DNA from 4 places in the Streptomyces sp. NPDC059649 genome. Region 4 is predicted to be linked to each of the others. Evidence: riboswitches for the same ligand, from Rfam matches in the RefSeq annotation. Region 4 holds a riboswitch; each other region holds the start of a gene.
The links. Region 4 has a riboswitch for cyclic di-AMP ahead of ACFV1J_RS33175 (peptidoglycan DD-metalloendopeptidase family protein). Riboswitches for the same ligand answer to the same signal wherever they lie in the genome.
Positions count from the first base shown of each region.

Region 1: another riboswitch for cyclic di-AMP. It lies ahead of ACFV1J_RS11040 (M23 family metallopeptidase); the one in region 4 lies ahead of ACFV1J_RS33175 (peptidoglycan DD-metalloendopeptidase family protein).
Region 2: another riboswitch for cyclic di-AMP. It lies ahead of ACFV1J_RS19435 (C40 family peptidase); the one in region 4 lies ahead of ACFV1J_RS33175 (peptidoglycan DD-metalloendopeptidase family protein).
Region 3: another riboswitch for cyclic di-AMP. It lies ahead of ACFV1J_RS32750 (NlpC/P60 family protein); the one in region 4 lies ahead of ACFV1J_RS33175 (peptidoglycan DD-metalloendopeptidase family protein).

Region 1 covers NZ_JBHWDV010000006.1:75,027-78,939, forward strand. The annotation lists gene ACFV1J_RS11030 (HPr family phosphocarrier protein) at 1-102, shown strand, start outside; gene ACFV1J_RS11035 (GntR family transcriptional regulator) at 411-1,100, opposite strand; gene ACFV1J_RS11040 (M23 family metallopeptidase) at 1,283-2,083, opposite strand; cyclic di-AMP (ydaO/yuaA leader) riboswitch at 2,096-2,251, opposite strand; gene ACFV1J_RS11045 (M16 family metallopeptidase) at 2,517-3,899, opposite strand.
Region 2 covers NZ_JBHWDV010000016.1:114,589-118,501, forward strand. The annotation lists gene ACFV1J_RS19415 (8-amino-7-oxononanoate synthase) at 1-306, shown strand, start outside; gene ACFV1J_RS19420 (ATP-binding protein) at 543-971, shown strand; gene ACFV1J_RS19425 (hypothetical protein) at 1,058-1,207, opposite strand; gene ACFV1J_RS19430 (GNAT family N-acetyltransferase) at 1,542-2,189, opposite strand; gene ACFV1J_RS19435 (C40 family peptidase) at 2,247-2,720, opposite strand; cyclic di-AMP (ydaO/yuaA leader) riboswitch at 2,725-2,897, opposite strand; gene ACFV1J_RS19440 (hypothetical protein) at 3,207-3,515, opposite strand; gene ACFV1J_RS19445 (ATP-dependent Clp protease proteolytic subunit) at 3,521-3,913, opposite strand, start outside.
Region 3 covers NZ_JBHWDV010000047.1:21,890-25,802, reverse strand. The annotation lists gene ACFV1J_RS32760 (NlpC/P60 family protein) at 1-167, opposite strand, end outside; gene ACFV1J_RS32755 (hypothetical protein) at 489-842, shown strand; gene ACFV1J_RS32750 (NlpC/P60 family protein) at 1,011-2,153, opposite strand; cyclic di-AMP (ydaO/yuaA leader) riboswitch at 2,161-2,330, opposite strand; gene pcrA (DNA helicase PcrA) at 2,666-3,913, shown strand, end outside.
Region 4 covers NZ_JBHWDV010000049.1:20,072-23,984, forward strand. The annotation lists gene ACFV1J_RS33170 (aldo/keto reductase) at 1-721, opposite strand, end outside; gene ACFV1J_RS33175 (peptidoglycan DD-metalloendopeptidase family protein) at 840-2,054, opposite strand; cyclic di-AMP (ydaO/yuaA leader) riboswitch at 2,066-2,220, opposite strand; gene ACFV1J_RS33180 (DUF2332 family protein) at 2,525-3,814, shown strand; gene ACFV1J_RS33185 (PP2C family protein-serine/threonine phosphatase) at 3,833-3,913, opposite strand, start outside.

The DNA.
Region 1 (3,913 bases), on a different contig from region 4:
GAGATCGTGCTGGCCTCGGACGCCGAGGGCGCCGAGGAAGCGCTCGACCGCCTGGCCAAGCTCGTCTCCGAGGGTCTCGAAGAGCTCCCCGAGACCGTCTGAGCCCACCGGGACGCCCCTCGTACGGCGGCCCCGCCGCGGTGACCTGAAAAGGTGCCGCGGCGGGGCCGTTTTGCGTTCGGGGGAAATACCGCACCCCCTCCCGCGCGCAAAGACCGTGCCCTCCGCCGCACAATTCTCACGGCCGGTGGACAATGCACGGAGAGGCACGCACGGAAAAGCGTGCGGCGGAATGTGCGTACCGGACAGCGCGCACGCCGACATTTGAAAGCGCGCCGATATCCGGAAGTAAAGGCGGACAACAATCGCCGCCCCGGGAATTCCGCACCCCTTTGTATACGGCCCGGGTGTTAAGAACGGGCGCGCGCTGTGTTGACGGGCTGTTTCGGATCGCTCACCTCGGGTGCGGCGGGGCGCCGCAGCCGGTACACCGGGAGCGAGCGCTCGATGTGGGCCGCCATCAGGGCGCGGGCCCGTTCCGCGTCGCCCCGGGCCACCGCGTCCAGCACCGCGCCGTGTTCGTCCCATGCATCACCGGCCCGCGGCGGCGGCTCCACCGCATACATCCACTCGATCTTGCGGCGCAGCTGGGTCAGCAGCGCGGTCAGGCTGGGGCTGCCGGCCGCCTGGGCCAGCGTCTCGTGGAACCAGCCGTCGAGTTGGCGCAGGTCGGTGGGGCTGCCGTGGCGGGCCCGCTCGCGGCCGAGCCGCACCAGGCCGCGCAGCACCTTCAGATGGGCGGGGGTGCGCCGGGCGGCCGCGCGGGCCGCGCCCAGCGGCTCCAGCAGGGCGCGGATGTCGAGCAGGTCGGCGGCCTCCTGCTCGGTGGGCTCGGCGACGCACGCGCCCGCGTGGTGGCGGGTGGTGACGAAGCCCTCCGACTGCAGGGTGCGCAGCGCTTCGCGGACCGGCACCCTGGAGACGCCGTAGCGCGCCGCCAGGATCTCCTCGATCAGTCGGCTCCCCGGCGCCAGCGCACCGGAGACGATGTCCTCGCGAATCGCCGTGCACACCGCATGCGCGGAAATATGGCCTCGCATCGATCGTGCCTCCGCCGTAATCCCCGGAAAACGCCGCCGGTCGGCGGCTTTTCCGAGACTCTATTCGACCGGCACGGCTTTTCCGACGGACTCCGCGTATTCGGCGATATTTTTTGGCCAATGGGCGGGGAGGGCACCGAGGCGTGCGCCGGGAGGCCGAGGCGGGTGTGCCTGACGCCGGATCAGACGTTGACGCCGTGCGAGCGCAGATACGCGATCGGGTCGATGTCGGAGCCGTAGTCCGGGCTGGTGCGGGCCTCGAAGTGCAGATGCGGGCCGGTGACGTTGCCGGTGGCCCCGGAGAGGCCGATCTGCTGGCCGGGGGTGACGGTCTGGCCGACCGAGACGCCGATCGACGACAGGTGGCCGTACTGGGTGTACGTGCCGTCGTGCATCTTGATCACGATGTTGTTGCCGTACGACCCGCCCCAGCCGGCCTCGACGACGGTGCCCGCGCCGACCGCGTGGACGGAGGTGCCGGTGGCGGCGTGGAAGTCGATGCCGGTGTGGCTGCCGGAGGACCACAGGCTGCTGGAGGCCTTGTAGCCGGTGGAGACGTAGGAGCCGGCGACGGGGGCGACGAAGGCGTTCAGGCGCTTGCGCTCGGCGTCCCGGGCGGCCCGCTCCTTGGCCTCGCGCTCGGCCTTGGCCTTCTTCCGGGCCGCCTCGGCGTGCCGCTCGGCCTCCGCCACCCGCTTCTTGGCCTCGGCCTCGGCCTTCGCCTGCATGGCGGCGGCCTCGGCGGCGGCCTGCTGGGTGTCGGCCTGGACCTCCAGGCGGTGGGCGAGCTCGTCACCGAGCACGACGGCCTGGGTGAGGCCGGTGTCCTGGGTGCGTGCCTCGTCGGTGGCGGCCATCGCCGGTGACGCCAGGGTGGCGACGACGCCGGAGGTCGCGAGGGTGGCTATACCGGCGAGGTTGCGGGTCGTCCGGGCGCTGCGGCTGGCCCGGCGGTGCTTCCCGGTGGCACGGGTGAACGCCATGTGCTGGCTTGTCCTTTCCTTCCCTCTCGCCTACCGGGTTAGCTGACGGGTTCGGAGCAGGAAGGTCTCCTACGGGCCCCTCCGGAGAGGCGCCCGATTCACCCCAGGGACGGGTGGGTCCCCGGCTCCCCTGGCTCGCGCCGTACGGGGACTCGGCGATGACTGTCCGGTGCCACTGTTGTGGCGGAGTTGTGACGAACAGCCGGACCGACGCTAAACGGGGCCACTTTGCGGCGCCAAACGGAACCGCGATTTTGTGCGGGATGCCACAAGTTCCGGCTCAACGAGCCATCCCAAACCGGACATACAGCAGACTGCGGCAGACCGGCGGCGGACAGGCGACGAGCAGGCGACGGACATACGACGGCTCCCGTGGTGAGCGAACCCCACAGGAGCCGTCGGTCGTGACGCTTCGTCATACGCCGCCTGCGGACTAGCCGCTGACGACCGTCACCTCTCCGATGCCCAGCGCCTTGACGGGCTCGGTGATCTGCGCGGCGTCGCCCACCAGGACGGTCACCAGGCGGTCCACCGGGAAGGCGTTGACGGCGGCGGCGGTCGCCTCGACCGTGCCGGTCTCCGCGAGCCGGAGGTACAACTGCGCCTGGAAATCGTCCGGGAGCTGCTGCTCCACCTGGTCGGCGAGGGTGCCCGCGACGGCCGCCGCGGTCTCGTACTTGAGCGGCGCCACCCCGACGAGGTTCTGCACCGCGACGTCCCGCTCCTCGTCCGTCAGCCCCTCTGCCGCGAGGGTCCGCAGCACCTTCCAGAGGTCCTCCAGCGCCGGCCCGGTGGAGGCGGTGTCCACCGAGCCGCTGATGGCGAGCAGCGCGGCGCCGGTGGTGCCCTCGGGGGACGTGGGGGCCGTGGAGCGCAGCACCTGCCCGAAGGCCCGCACGCCGTAGGTGTAGCCCTTCTCCTCACGCAGGACGCGGTCCAGGCGGGAGGTGAGGGTGCCGCCCAGGCAGTACGTGCCGAGCACCTGCGCCGGCCACACGCGGTCGTGCCGGTCGGCGCCGATCCGGCCGATGAGCAGCTGCGTCTGCACGGCGCCGGGGCGGTCCACGATCACCACGCGGCCGGTGTCGTCGGCGACGATCGGGGTCGCCTTCACCGGCTCGGCGGTCGAACCGCTCCAGGCGCCGAGGGTGTCGGCGAGCGACGCGGCCAGGTCGACGCCGGTGAAGTCACCGACGATCACGGCGGTGGCCGTGGCGGGCCGGACATGGGCGTCGTAGAAGGCGCGCACGGCCGCGGCGTCGATCCGCGCGACCGTCTCCTCGGTGCCCTGACGGGGGCGGGAGATCCGCGCGGTGGCCGGGAACAGCTCCTTGGAGAGCGCCATCGCCGCGCGCCGGGCCGGGTTGGCGAGCTCGTGCGGGATCTCGTCGAGGCGATTGCGGACCAGCCGCTCGATCTCGCTCTCCGGGAACGCGGGGGCCCGCAGCGCGTCGGCGAGCAGGCCGAGCGCGCGGGTCAGCCGGGAGGCCGGGACCTCCAGGGAGACGCGTACGCCGGGGTGGTCGGCGTGGGCGTCCAGCGTGGCGCCGCAGCGCTCCAGCTCGGCGGCGAAGCCCTCCGCGTCGTATTTGTCGGTGCCCTCGGACAGGGCGCGCGCCATGATCGTGGCGACGCCGTCCAGGCCCTCCGGCTCGGCGTCCAGCGGGGCGACGAGGTTGATCTCCACCGCGACGACCTGCTGACCGGGGCGGTGACTGGTCAGGAGGGTGAGGCCGTTGGGCAGTTGGCTGCGCTCGGGGGCCGGGAAGGCCCACGGCTTGGGCGCGCCGCTCTGGGGCTGCGGGTGGAACTGCATGCTGCTCCCTGGGG
Region 2 (3,913 bases), on a different contig from region 4:
GAACCCGAGCGCGCCGCCCGGGCCGGCGAGGTCGCCCGCGAGCTGCACCGCCGGCTCACCGCGGCCGGCCTGACCGCGGTACGGCCGGACGCCGCGGTGGTGTCCGTCCGCGCCCCCTCGCCGGAGGCCGCGGTCCGCTGGGCCGCCGACTGCCGCACGGCCGGTCTCGCGGTCGGCTGCTTCCGGCCGCCGTCCGTACCGGACGGGATCTCCCGGCTGCGGCTCACCGCCCGCGCGGACCTGACGGACGGCCAGCTCGACCGGGCGGTGGGCACGATCCTCGCCACCGCGCCGCCGAAGATCTGATCCTTGGTGACCGTGTGTGACCGGCATGGCGTCCCATATCCGGTCTCCCGTCGCAGAGTTCACCGCTTCGAGCGATAGATATCTGCATATGTTGGCGGATCGAGCGCCACACCGGGGGAACGGGTGGCAGGCTGGCGCTCCAGCAGATCCGAGGCCGAATCGTTGACCCGAGTGGCACACCGGCTCCCCGGGCAGCGGACCGGAGCCGGCCTCGGTGGGAAAGGGACGGCGTCGCGATGGCAGACCACCAGGAATCCGCACTCACCCTGCCGAGCGCCCCGGAATCGGTCCGCCTCGCCCGCAGACACGCCCTCACCGTGCTCACCGAATGGGGCCTGCCCGCCGGTTCCACCACCGCCGACGCGGTCCGCCTGATCGTCTCCGAACTCGCCACCAACGCCGTCCAGCACACCTTCGGCCAGTCCCCGACCTTCACCCTCGAACTGCGTCTGGACCGCGACGAGGAGCTGTGCGTCGGGGTCACCGACAGTCACCCCCGCCGCCCCCGCCGGCTGCCTGCCGCGGTCCAGCAGGACAACGGCCGGGGCCTGGTCATCATCCGCTTCCTCGCCGCGGAGGCCGGCGGCCGGCTCTCCGTCGTCCCCACCGACACCGGCGGCAAGACCGTCTGGATCAGCCTGCCCTGGCAGGTCGCGGTCGGCTGACGGCGCGGCCGCCGCGGCGTACGGCCCGACGACATGCGTACGGCCGGCATGGCATGCGTACGGCCGGTACGGCATGCGTGCGGCCGTCACGGTGTGGGGGAGGGGCGGCTGAAGGCGCCGCGCAGCAGCGCGCGGAGGGTGTCCGGGGCCGGGATGCCGCCGCCGCTGCGGTAGGCCACCGCGATCCGGCGGCGCAGCTCCGGCGGGTCCAGCCGGCGGATCCCCAACGGGGTCACCGAGCCCTCCGCCACCATCTCCGGGGCCCCCGCCACGCCGAGCCCGACAGGGCGCCGTGGCGCTGCTCGTCGACCGGCTGGGTGGCTGACTGCGCCGCCCCTGGTGGCCAGGGCCCTGGAGGCCACCACCGGCGCCCTGCTCACCGCGCTGGGCGGAGCGCTGCTCGTCGAGGTCGCGCTCGCCTGAGGGCAGCGGCAGGAACGGGACCGGGCCCCACCCCAGGCACGGGCAGGGGCAGGAACGGGGCCGGCCGGACCCAACCCCAGGCAGGGGCAGGGACAGCGGAAGGGCCAGGAACGGGGCGGGACCAGGACCCCAGGCAGCGGTACCCGTTCAGCCGGGGCCGCCGGCCGGCACCAGCAGCACCTCCGCGCCCACCGGTACGAACCCCGCGGCCAGCAGGGCGCGGACGCTGCGGGCATTGCCGGGGGCGGCCTGGGCCCAGAGCCGTTCGCCCGCCGGTATGAGATGGCGGGCGGCGTGCGCCAGCCGGCGACCGAGGCCGCGTCCCTGGCCGGCGCCGTCCACCTCCGCGGCCAGCTCCCAGCGCCCGGCCAGGCCCCGCCCGATGATCAGCGTCCCGCCGTCCCCGGTCGTCCAGGCCCGCACCTCGTCGCGGTGGCGCAGCGCCCGGACGATGCGCGGATGGCTGCGGTCCGTCGTCTCCACCAGCTCCAACGGCGGCGGCCCGGGCAGCGCCTCGGCGACCATGGCCAGGTCGATGTTGTTGGCCTCGCGGCCGGTCCGTTCACCCAGCGCGGTCAGGAACGGCGGACTGAGCGGTCCGGCGAGATCGCCGGGGGCTGTCCGGTCGTGCACCCAGGACGGCTCCACGTCCGCGAACACCACGGCATGACAGGTGAACGACAGCACGCCCACGTCCCGCGGGGACGGCTGGGGCAGCACCGTCACCGAACCGTCCTCGGGCGGGAAGCTCCCCCGCGCCGCGGCCGTCAGCACCTTGCTCAGCTCCGAAGTCACCCCGTCAAATTATCGGCCAGCACTGACAATTGACCGGGCGCCCGGCGTCGCCGCAGCTCAGGGCACCCTCCCGTACGAGACCGCGCGGCTCCAGATCTTCTCCAGCCGCACCACGCTGCCGGCCTTGGGCGCATGCCACATGCGGCCCTGCCCGGCGTAGATGCCGACGTGGTAAATGCCGTTGCCGGAGTGGAAGAAGACCAGGTCCCCGCGTTTCCGGGCAGAGGACGGGATGTGCCGGGTGCGGCCGTACTGCTGGGCCGCGGTCCGCGGCAGGTCCCGGCCGGCGCGCTTGAACGAGTACACCGTCAGGCCCGAACAGTCGAAGCGGTACGGTCCCATGGCCCCGTACTGGTAGGGCGAGCCCCGCTTGGAGGCCGCGATCCGCAGCGCATGGGCGGAGACGGTCGCGGCCTCGGCGTCGGCGGAGGTTCCCGGTGCGAGCGTGGTCCCGCCGAGCGTGGCCAGCGCCAGTGCGGACACGGTGCCGGCGCGGGCCAGCAGATGCGGCGTATGCGTGCGCACGGTCATGCGCAAACCCTTCGTCAGCCGCCTGCGAAGGAAGACCTGTCGGGTTCGGGCAGGCGAAGATGCCCGGCCGTTTCCACGGCTTCACCCCAAGGAGTCCGTCGGCCGCGCGGGCCCCGGACCCCGTACTGCTCGGGTCCTCCGCTCCCGCCGATCCACACGCATCGACCGGACATCCGGCACGGCGGCGGGATTAGGCGCCCGGCCGGACCGCCCCGTCGCTGTGGCGGGGTCTTGTCGTCGAAAGGGATCCTCACGCACCCGCCACCGGAATTCCGAGTTGAAAATGCCGTATGTGAGATGCGCCACAATTGAGCCGAATGGTGGGATTTGCCCCGTCGTGGGCCGGAGCGTCATCGGCGGCACCCCCTTCGACCTGGGGCGAAACATCGGCCACCGCAGTAATTCTGGCCCCCGGCGCAATTCGTCGCCCCCCTACCGCACGCGCGGACGCTACGCCGTCCGGGCAGCGCGGGCGCGCGTGTCGGATCAGGGTTCCCGGGCCGGCGGCACCGTCACGTATCCGGCCCGGCGTTCCCCGTCCAGCACCCGCAGCGCCCGGGCCAGCGTCTCGCCGTGCAGCTCGTGCTCGCCCCGGTTGTGCATCAGCGTCAGCGCGTCCCGCAGTTCCGCGGCCTTGCTCACCAGCGCCTGAGCGGCGCGCAGCCCGCTGTAGGTGCCGCCGCCGCGGGCCGGATTGATCCGGCCCAGCAGGTCGAGCGCCTCCAGGTAACAGTCGATCAGCTGCCCCTCGGCGCGGGTCAGGGCGGGCAGCGGCGGGGTCTCCGGCGGCCACATCCGGCTCACCGTCCCACGGGTCGGTCGGCCGACCGCTTGCGGTTGCGGGTGAGCCCGTCGATCAGGCCGTACTCCTGCGCGGCCGGGGCGTCGAAGATCTTGTCGCGCTCGATGTCCGCGGCGATCCGCTCGCGCGGCTGACCGGTGTGCAGCGCCAGCATCTCCTCCAGCATGGCGCGGCCGCGCAGCACTTCCTGGGCCTGGATGTAGAGGTCGCTGGCCTGGCCCTCGAACGGTTCGCTCACCGACGGCTGGTGGATCAGCACCCGGGCGCCGGGCAGCGCCAGCCGCTTGCCGGGGGTGCCGGCGGCCAGCAGCACCGCTGCGGCGGACGCGGCCTGTCCCAGGCAGACGGTCTCCACGTCGCACGACACGAAGCGCATCGTGTCGTAGATCGC
Region 3 (3,913 bases), on a different contig from region 4:
GGCCGGTCCGCCGCCTGGCCGGTGCCGTCGAAGGTGGTGGCGGTGGCGGCGCCGGCGAGGGCCAGGGTGGCGGCCGTACGGGCGGTGCGCGCGCTGCGCGAGCCGCCGGTGAGCGCGGCGAGCGGATGTCGCCTGGGCTTGCGGTGCGAGGCCACGGTGGCCGTCACTTCCTTCCCTTCGGGCCGGGGGCCCGGCGGCGGCCCGTGGGACGGAGCGGGCCGCCGCCGTATCTCCCGGCGGGGCGGCCGACGGGACGCCGGTGCGGAGTCCGGCGCGGCGGGAGTCGGCCGCCTGGAGGAGGACGCTAAGCCCGGGCGTCATGGAGGTGGGCTGGCTTGCGCGGCATTGTTCGGTTTCGACCGCTGCCGGAACGCGGGTGACCGGAGCGTCATCGCCCGTTCGCCGCGGCCGCTCCGCGCTGACCGAAGCGACGAATGGGGACACCCTGCCGGAAAGGGCGTGCTATGCGGCGGATACGATCCCGCCCCATGGACGTAGTCATCAATATCTTCGTCGGCCTGCACATCATCGGCATCGCCTCACTGCTGGGCGGGTTCCTGACGCAGATGAAGGCGATGGGTGCGGGCACCGCCCGGTTCGTTCCGGCCATGCTGCACGGCGCGCTGACGATGCTGGTCACCGGCATCGTGCTGGTCGGCCTGAACCAGGCGCAGGGCCACCCGGTCAACAACATCAAGATCGGCATCAAGATGGCCGTCCTGGTGGTGATCCTGGCGCTGGTCTACGTCAAGCGGGACGAGGAGCAGGTCGACAAGGCGCTGTTCGGCGCGGTCGGCGGCCTCACGGTGGCCAACATCTTCATCGCGGTCCTCTGGACCTGACCACGCCGGCCGCCGGACCCCGGGCTCGTACGGCCCGGGACCCGCAACGGCGCCCCACAAACCGCACACCGCGCGGTCGTCGCACTCCGGGATCCGGAGGCGAGGGCCGCGCGGTGGCGTGTGGGGGGTGACCGTGGGGGGTGGACCTGGGAGGAGCGGGGCCGGGCGTCAGCCCGGGCGGACGCTCCCGTAGATCGGCATGTAGTAGATCGACTCCTCCCGGACGTTGGCGCCCGGGTGCGGGGCGTGGATCATCTTGCCGCCGCCTATGTACATGCCGACGTGGCTGATGTCGTCGAAGAAGAAGACCAGGTCACCGGGTTGCAGGTCCTTGGTCGCCACCCGCTGGCCGACCTTGACCTGGTCCCAGGTGGTGCGCGGCAGGTCGACCCCGGCCGCCTTCCACGCCGCCTGGGTCAGCCCCGAGCAGTCGTAGGACGAGGGCCCGGTGGCGCCCCAGACGTACGGCTTGCCGATCTGGGCGCGGGCGAAGGCCAGGGCCTGCTGGGCCTTGGTGGACTGCGAGCCCCCGGTGGAGCCGCCGGTGTCCCCGCCGGTCTGGCCGCCGGTCGAGCCGCCGTCCTGCTGGCGCTGCCGCTCGCGCTCCTGCTGCTTGCGCGCCTCCTCCTCGGCCCGGCGCTTGGCCGCCGCCTCCTTCCGGCGCTCCAGTTCGGCCAGCCGCGCCTTCTCCTGGGCGGTCAGCCGGGACAGCAGCTGCCGGGCCTCGGCCAGCTTCTGCTGGACGGAGCGCTTGGACTCCTTCAGGGCGGCCTGCGAGCTCTGCAGGTGGTCCAGGCTGCGGCTGGCCTCGGCCCGCTGGCGGGCGGCCGCCGCGGCCTGCTGCTGGTAGTCGGCGACGGCCTGCTGCTGCCGCCCGGTCAGCCGCTCCATCAGGTGGCTGCGGTCGAAGAACTGCTGCGGGTTCTTGGCGAGCATCAGCTGCGCGGTCGGGTTCATGCCGCCGGTGCGGTACTGGGCCGAGGCGAACGTACCGAGCTCCCGCCGGGTCTCGTTCATCTTCTCGGCCCGCTTGGCCGCGGCGTTGAGCAGCCCGTCCACGGTCTCGCGCTGGTGATCGGCGCGCTCCTTGGCCGCGTTGTACTTCTGGGTGGCCACCTCGGCCTGCCGGTAGAGGCCGTCGACCTTCTGCTTGACCTCTTCGATGCTGGGCTTGGGGGCTCTGGGGGCGGCGTCCGCGGTCTGCGAGAGCAGGGTGACCGAGGCGAGCGCGGCGGTGGTGAGCCCGGCCGCCGTACGGCGGCTCCCGGGCGAGGTGAGAACGCTGGTGCGCGGCTTGCGATGGGACGCCAAGGCCGGCAACTCCTTCCGTGGACCGCCTACCGGGTTAGCTGTCGGGTTCGGGCGGTGTCGCTGACGGAAGGCCGTGCCCTACGGTCCGTACGTCCGCTTGCGGCGGTCGGACGGATCGATTCACCCCGGTGGTGCTGGTGGGTCCCCGGCTCCGGGTGACCCGTGCGTGACCGGAGGGACACATCGCGGGCAGGGCCGGACTCGGCGCGGGCGGCCCGTGCGAACGCTGTCGTCCGCGGGGAGGCGGGCTGCCTGAGCGAGGACGTTAGCCAACTCGTGTGGCTCCTGTGAAGGCTGATGTTCGATATGCCCGAAACCTTTTTGTGACCTGAGTGATGCCGTTCCGCTTCGGGAGGCGGCCGTTCCGTTTCCGGCGGTGCGCATAAGCCGCATTCGGCCGGGCGTCCGATGGCCACGACCGCCGGTGGATACCGCGCGTTCTCCGGCCGTCCCGGTCACTTGTCCACAGTCCGCGGCGCGCTGTCGGTGCGGCGGCCTAGACTCGGTGGGCGATGAGCAGCCTCTTTGACGACAGCTTCCTGGCGGACCTCGCCCACAAGGACGAGGGGCCCCCGCCGCCTCCCGAGGACGAGCACGAGCCGGTCCCCGAGGAGATCCCCGCCGACCTGTTCGGCGGGCGGTTCGACGCGCCCGCGCCCAGGGACGCGTACTACCGCGACGGCGCCGCCCGCCCGGCCATCGACCCCGCCGCGCTGCTCGAGGGGCTCAACGACCAGCAGAAGGCCGCCGTGGTGCACACCGGCGGCCCGCTGCTGATCGTCGCCGGCGCCGGCTCCGGCAAGACCCGGGTGCTCACCCACCGCATCGCGCATCTGCTCGCCGAGCGGCATGTCCACCCCGGCCAGATCCTCGCGATCACCTTCACCAACAAGGCCGCCGGCGAGATGAAGGAGCGCGTCGAGCAGCTGGTCGGCCCGCGCGCCAACGCCATGTGGGTGTCCACCTTCCACAGCGCCTGCGTGCGGATCCTGCGCCGCGAGTCCAAGAAGCTGGGCTTCACGTCCTCCTTCTCGATCTACGACGCCGCCGACTCCAAGCGCCTGATGTCCCTGGTCTGCCGCGATCTGGACCTCGACCCCAAGCGCTTCCCGCCCAAGTCCTTCAGCGCGAAGATCTCCAACCTCAAGAACGAGCTCATCGACGAGGAGACCTTCGCCGGGACGGCGGCCGACGGGTTCGAGAAGACGCTGGCCGAGGCGTACGCGATGTACCAGGCACGGCTGCGCGAGGCCAACGCCCTGGACTTCGACGACATCATCATGACCACGGTCAACCTCCTCCAGGCCTTCCCGGACGTCGCCGAGCACTACCGCCGCCGCTTCCGGCACGTGCTCGTGGACGAGTACCAGGACACCAACCACGCCCAGTACACCCTCGTCCGCGAGCTGGTCGGCACCGGCACCGCCGAGATCCCCGCCGCCGAGCTGTGCGTCGTCGGTGACGCCGACCAGTCGATCTACGCCTTCCGCGGCGCCACGATCCGCAACATCCTCCAGTTCGAGGAGGACTACCCGGACGCCACCACGATCCTGCTGGAGCAGAACTACCGCTCCTCGCAGACGATCCTGTCCGCCGCCAACGCCGTCATCGAGCGCAACGAGAACCGCCGCCCCAAGAACCTCTGGACCGACGCCGGCGCCGGCGCCAAGATCAACGGCTATGTCGCGGACACCGAGCACGACGAGGCGCAGTTCGTCGCCGACGAGATCGACCGGCTCACCGACGCCGGCGACGCCAAG
Region 4 (3,913 bases):
CCTTCTGGGACCGGGCGCTGTCGACCGCGCCACCCGGCCGGTACTTGCCGGTCAGGAAGCCGGAGGCCAGGGCGTAGTACGGGACCGCGGCCACGCCGTTGCGGGCGGCCACATCGGCGAGTTCGCCCTCGTAGGTGTCGCGGGAGACCAGGTTGTAGTGCGGCTGCAGGGCCACGTAACGGGCCACGCCCTCGCGGTCGGAGAAGGCGAGGGACTCCTCCAGGCGCCGCGCGGAGATGTTGGAGGCGCCGATCTCGCGGACCTTGCCGGCCCGGACGAGGTCGTCCAGGGCGGTCAGGAACTCGCCGACCTCCACCGACTCGTCGTCGTAGTGGGTGTAGTAGAGGTCGAGGTAATCCGTGCGGAGACGGGTGAGGGACGCCTCGACCGCGGACTTGATGGTGGCGGCGGACAGGCCCTTGTAGTCGGGGTGGGCGCCGACCTTGGTGGCGATGACGATGTCCTCGCGATTGCCGCGGGAGGCAAGCCAGTTGCCGAGCACGGTCTCGGACTCGCCGCCCTTGTTGCCGGGCGCCCAGGCCGAGTACACGTCGGCGGTGTCGATGAAGTTGCCGCCGCCCGCCACGTACGCGTCGAGTACCGCGAACGACTCGGCCTCGTCAGCGGTCCAGCCGAAGACGTTTCCCCCGAGGCAGAGCGGGGAGACGGACAGCGAGCCCAAGGCCCTGCGGGTACCGGAGTTGTTGCTTGTCGCACTCATGGTGGGGGCAGCGTTGCGGGGCGGGTGGTTATTCCCTCGTGCGGCGGTTGGTCCCGCCTACGACGGGCGGCTACGCGTGCGCATCGCGTGGCCGCCCCACCCCGCCCCGCCCCGCTCGTCAGACGTTGAGGCCGTGGTCGCGCAGCCAGGGCATCGGGTCTATCGGGTCGCCGGCGCCGGGGCGTACCTCCAGGTGGAGGTGAGGCCCGGTGACGTTGCCCGTGGCGCCGACCCGGCCGATCACGTCACCGGTGCTGACCTTGCCCGAGGTCTTGACCATCGAGGAGAGGTGGCAGAACCAGAGCTCGGTGCCGTCGTCGAGGGTCAGGACGATGCGGTAGCCGTACGAACCGGCCCAGCCGGCCTGGGTGATGGTGCCGGAGTGCACCGCCCTGACGGGCGTACCGGTCGGGGCGGCGAAGTCCTGGCCGGTGTGGTCCGCGGCCCAGCGGTCACCGGCCTGCCCGAAGCTCGCGGTGAGGGTGTACGAGGCGACCGGGGTGAGGTAGCTCTGCGCCAGTTTGGCGAGGCGCTCGGCCTCCGCCTTCCGGCGGGCCTCCTCCTCGGCCTTGCGCCGGGCCTCGGCCGCTGCCTCCTTCTTGGCGGCCGCGGCCTTCTCGGCGGCGCTCTGGTCCGCGGCCGCGTCCGTCGTGGCCTGCTTGATCGCGGCCTGTTCGGCGGCCTCGCGGGCCTCCTGTTCGCCGGCGCCCTGCTGGGCGTCGGCCTGCTGGAGGATACGGCTGCGCAGCGCCTCACCGGCGTTCGCGCCGGAGCCCGTGCCCGCACTCGACCCGGTGTCGGTGGCCGTGGTCGACGGCGAGCCCGTCGCGGCGAGCGGGTCGACGGGCGCGGAGGCAGCGTCGGACCCGGTGTCCGAGCCGCCGTCGGATATCAGGTTGCCGACGCCGGGCAGGGAGGCGGCGTCCGGGAGGTGGTCGGTGACGGCGTCGGCCACACCGCTGAGGTCGGGCATCGAGATCGGTACCGGCGGCTTGCCCTCGGCCGTGGCCATCCCGCCCGCGCCGACCGCCGCGATGACGCCGACACCCAGGACCGTGCCACCGCGGGCGAGTCCACCGCCGCGCTGCTTGGCCACCCGGTGCTTGCCGCGGACCGGGCGGACGGACTCCTCGGTGGGGTTCCACTCCTCCCACTGGCCGTCGGCGTCACCGTGCGCCTCGCCGGCCGTCGCAAAACGGGTGTCGGTGACGAAAGCGGTGCCGCCGGAGCCTGCGAAGGCGTGCGGGGCGCCCGGCGCATGCGGGGCACCCGGGCCCCGGTCGTCGAACTCGTAGGCGGATGGAGCCTCGGGGACAGGCCTGTTGGACGCCACGGGGGCGCTCTCCTTTCCTTCCTTCTCGCCTACCGGGTTAGCTGACGGGTTCGGAGCAGGAAGGTCTCCTACGGGCACCCTCTGGCGGAGGCGTCCGATTCACCCCAAGGTGGTGGTTCCCCGGTTCCCTTGGTGCAGTTCGAGATGCTGGAGGTGCGTGAAAAGCGCGTGCGGGATTCGGCGTCGGCGCGCGGTGCCGCCTCTTGCGGCGGCTGGGACGACCGCGCTGCGTTATCGGACAGTAATAGAGATCGCGGCCGTTTTCCAAGCCTTCCCGGGAATCGATATGCCTCGCGCACCAGCTGTGGCGTGGTCTTTTCCGGTCACCATGGCCATAAATCGGGCGAGTTGACCGCACCGCCCCGCACCGCCCCGTGCCGCCGCTAAACGACCTCTCGATGATTGTGCGTCAGTTGTTATGCAGAGGGGTGCCCGACCATTACGGAACGTGAAGACAGTAACGTCGGATCATGGTCGTCAACGCCGAGCGCCCCGGATACTCCGAGAGTCCCGGACACGCCGAGAGCCCCGGACCCGCCGCACGCCTCCGCAGCACCGGTCACGGGCACCACGGCCATCCCGGCCGTCCCGGCCGCAGCGGTGGCACGTCCGGAAGCGCCCAGGACGTGGCGCGCCGGTACCAGGAGTTCTCCTGGCGCGAGGCACGCGGGCGGTCCGACGCCCACGAGGAGCTGTCCGCACGGATCGGCCAGGACCAGGAGTTGTGCGAGCTGCTGGCGGGTTCGCTGCCGGCCGGCAACAAGCAGCAGCCCCAACTCCTGGTCGCCGCCGTCCGCCATCTCGACGGCCCGCACGCGGAACAGGGCCCGCGCGGCGCGGCGGCGTACGGTCGCTGGCGCGAATGGACGATCCGTCATTGGGACCAGGTGCGGGACGTGATCATGCGCCGCGGCACCCAGACCAACGAGCCGGCCCGCTGCGCCACCCTGCTGCCGCTGCTCGCCCGGCTGCCCCAGCCACTGGCCCTGCTGGAGGTCGGCACCTCGGCGGGGCTGTGTCTGCACCCGGACCGCTATCGGTACGAGTACGCGTACCGGCACGGGCCCGGGGACGGGCAGGAGTACCGGCACGGGCCCGGGTACGCGGGCGGGCCGGCTGCCGGCCACTCTGGCGGGCGCGCACCGGGAGGAGCGCACCACCCGGTCGTCGAAGTGGGCCCGGCCGACAGCCCGGTGGTCTTCCCCTGCCTGGTGCAGGCGCCGGTGCCGGCGGCAGGGCACGGACCGCACCTCCCCACCCGGCTCCCCGAGGTCGTCTGGCGGGCCGGGATCGATCTCGATCCGCTCGACCCGGTCGCCGAGCCGGACGACCTGCGCTGGCTGCGGTCGCTCGTATGGCCCGGCGACGAGGCGCGGGCGGCCCGGCTGTCCGCGGCCGTCGAGGCGGTGCGGGCGGCGCCGCGGCCGCGGATCGTCCGCGGGGACCTGATCGAGGAACTGCCCGCGCTGGCGGCCGAGGCGCCCGCCGGGGCGACGCTGGTGGTGTTCCACACCTCCGTGCTGAGCTATCTGCCGCCGGCCCGGCGCGAGGAGTTCGCCCGGCTCGTACGGTCGGTCCTCGACGGGCGGGACGGCGGCGGGCACTGGGTCTCCCAGGAGCACCACTCCGTGCTGCCGTGGCTCCCGCTGCCCGCGCACCACACCCCGCGCCCGGACGACCCGCTGCAGCTGACCCTCGCCCTGGACGGCCACCCGGTCGCACTCACCGGCCCGCACGGGCAGAGCTTCCGCCCGCTGTAGGGGAACGCGGCACAGCCCTCACTCCCCCATGGGCCGCTGCAGCGCCAACAGGGCCATGTCGTCCGCCGGGGCCCCGCCCGTATGCCGGGAGACGTCCTC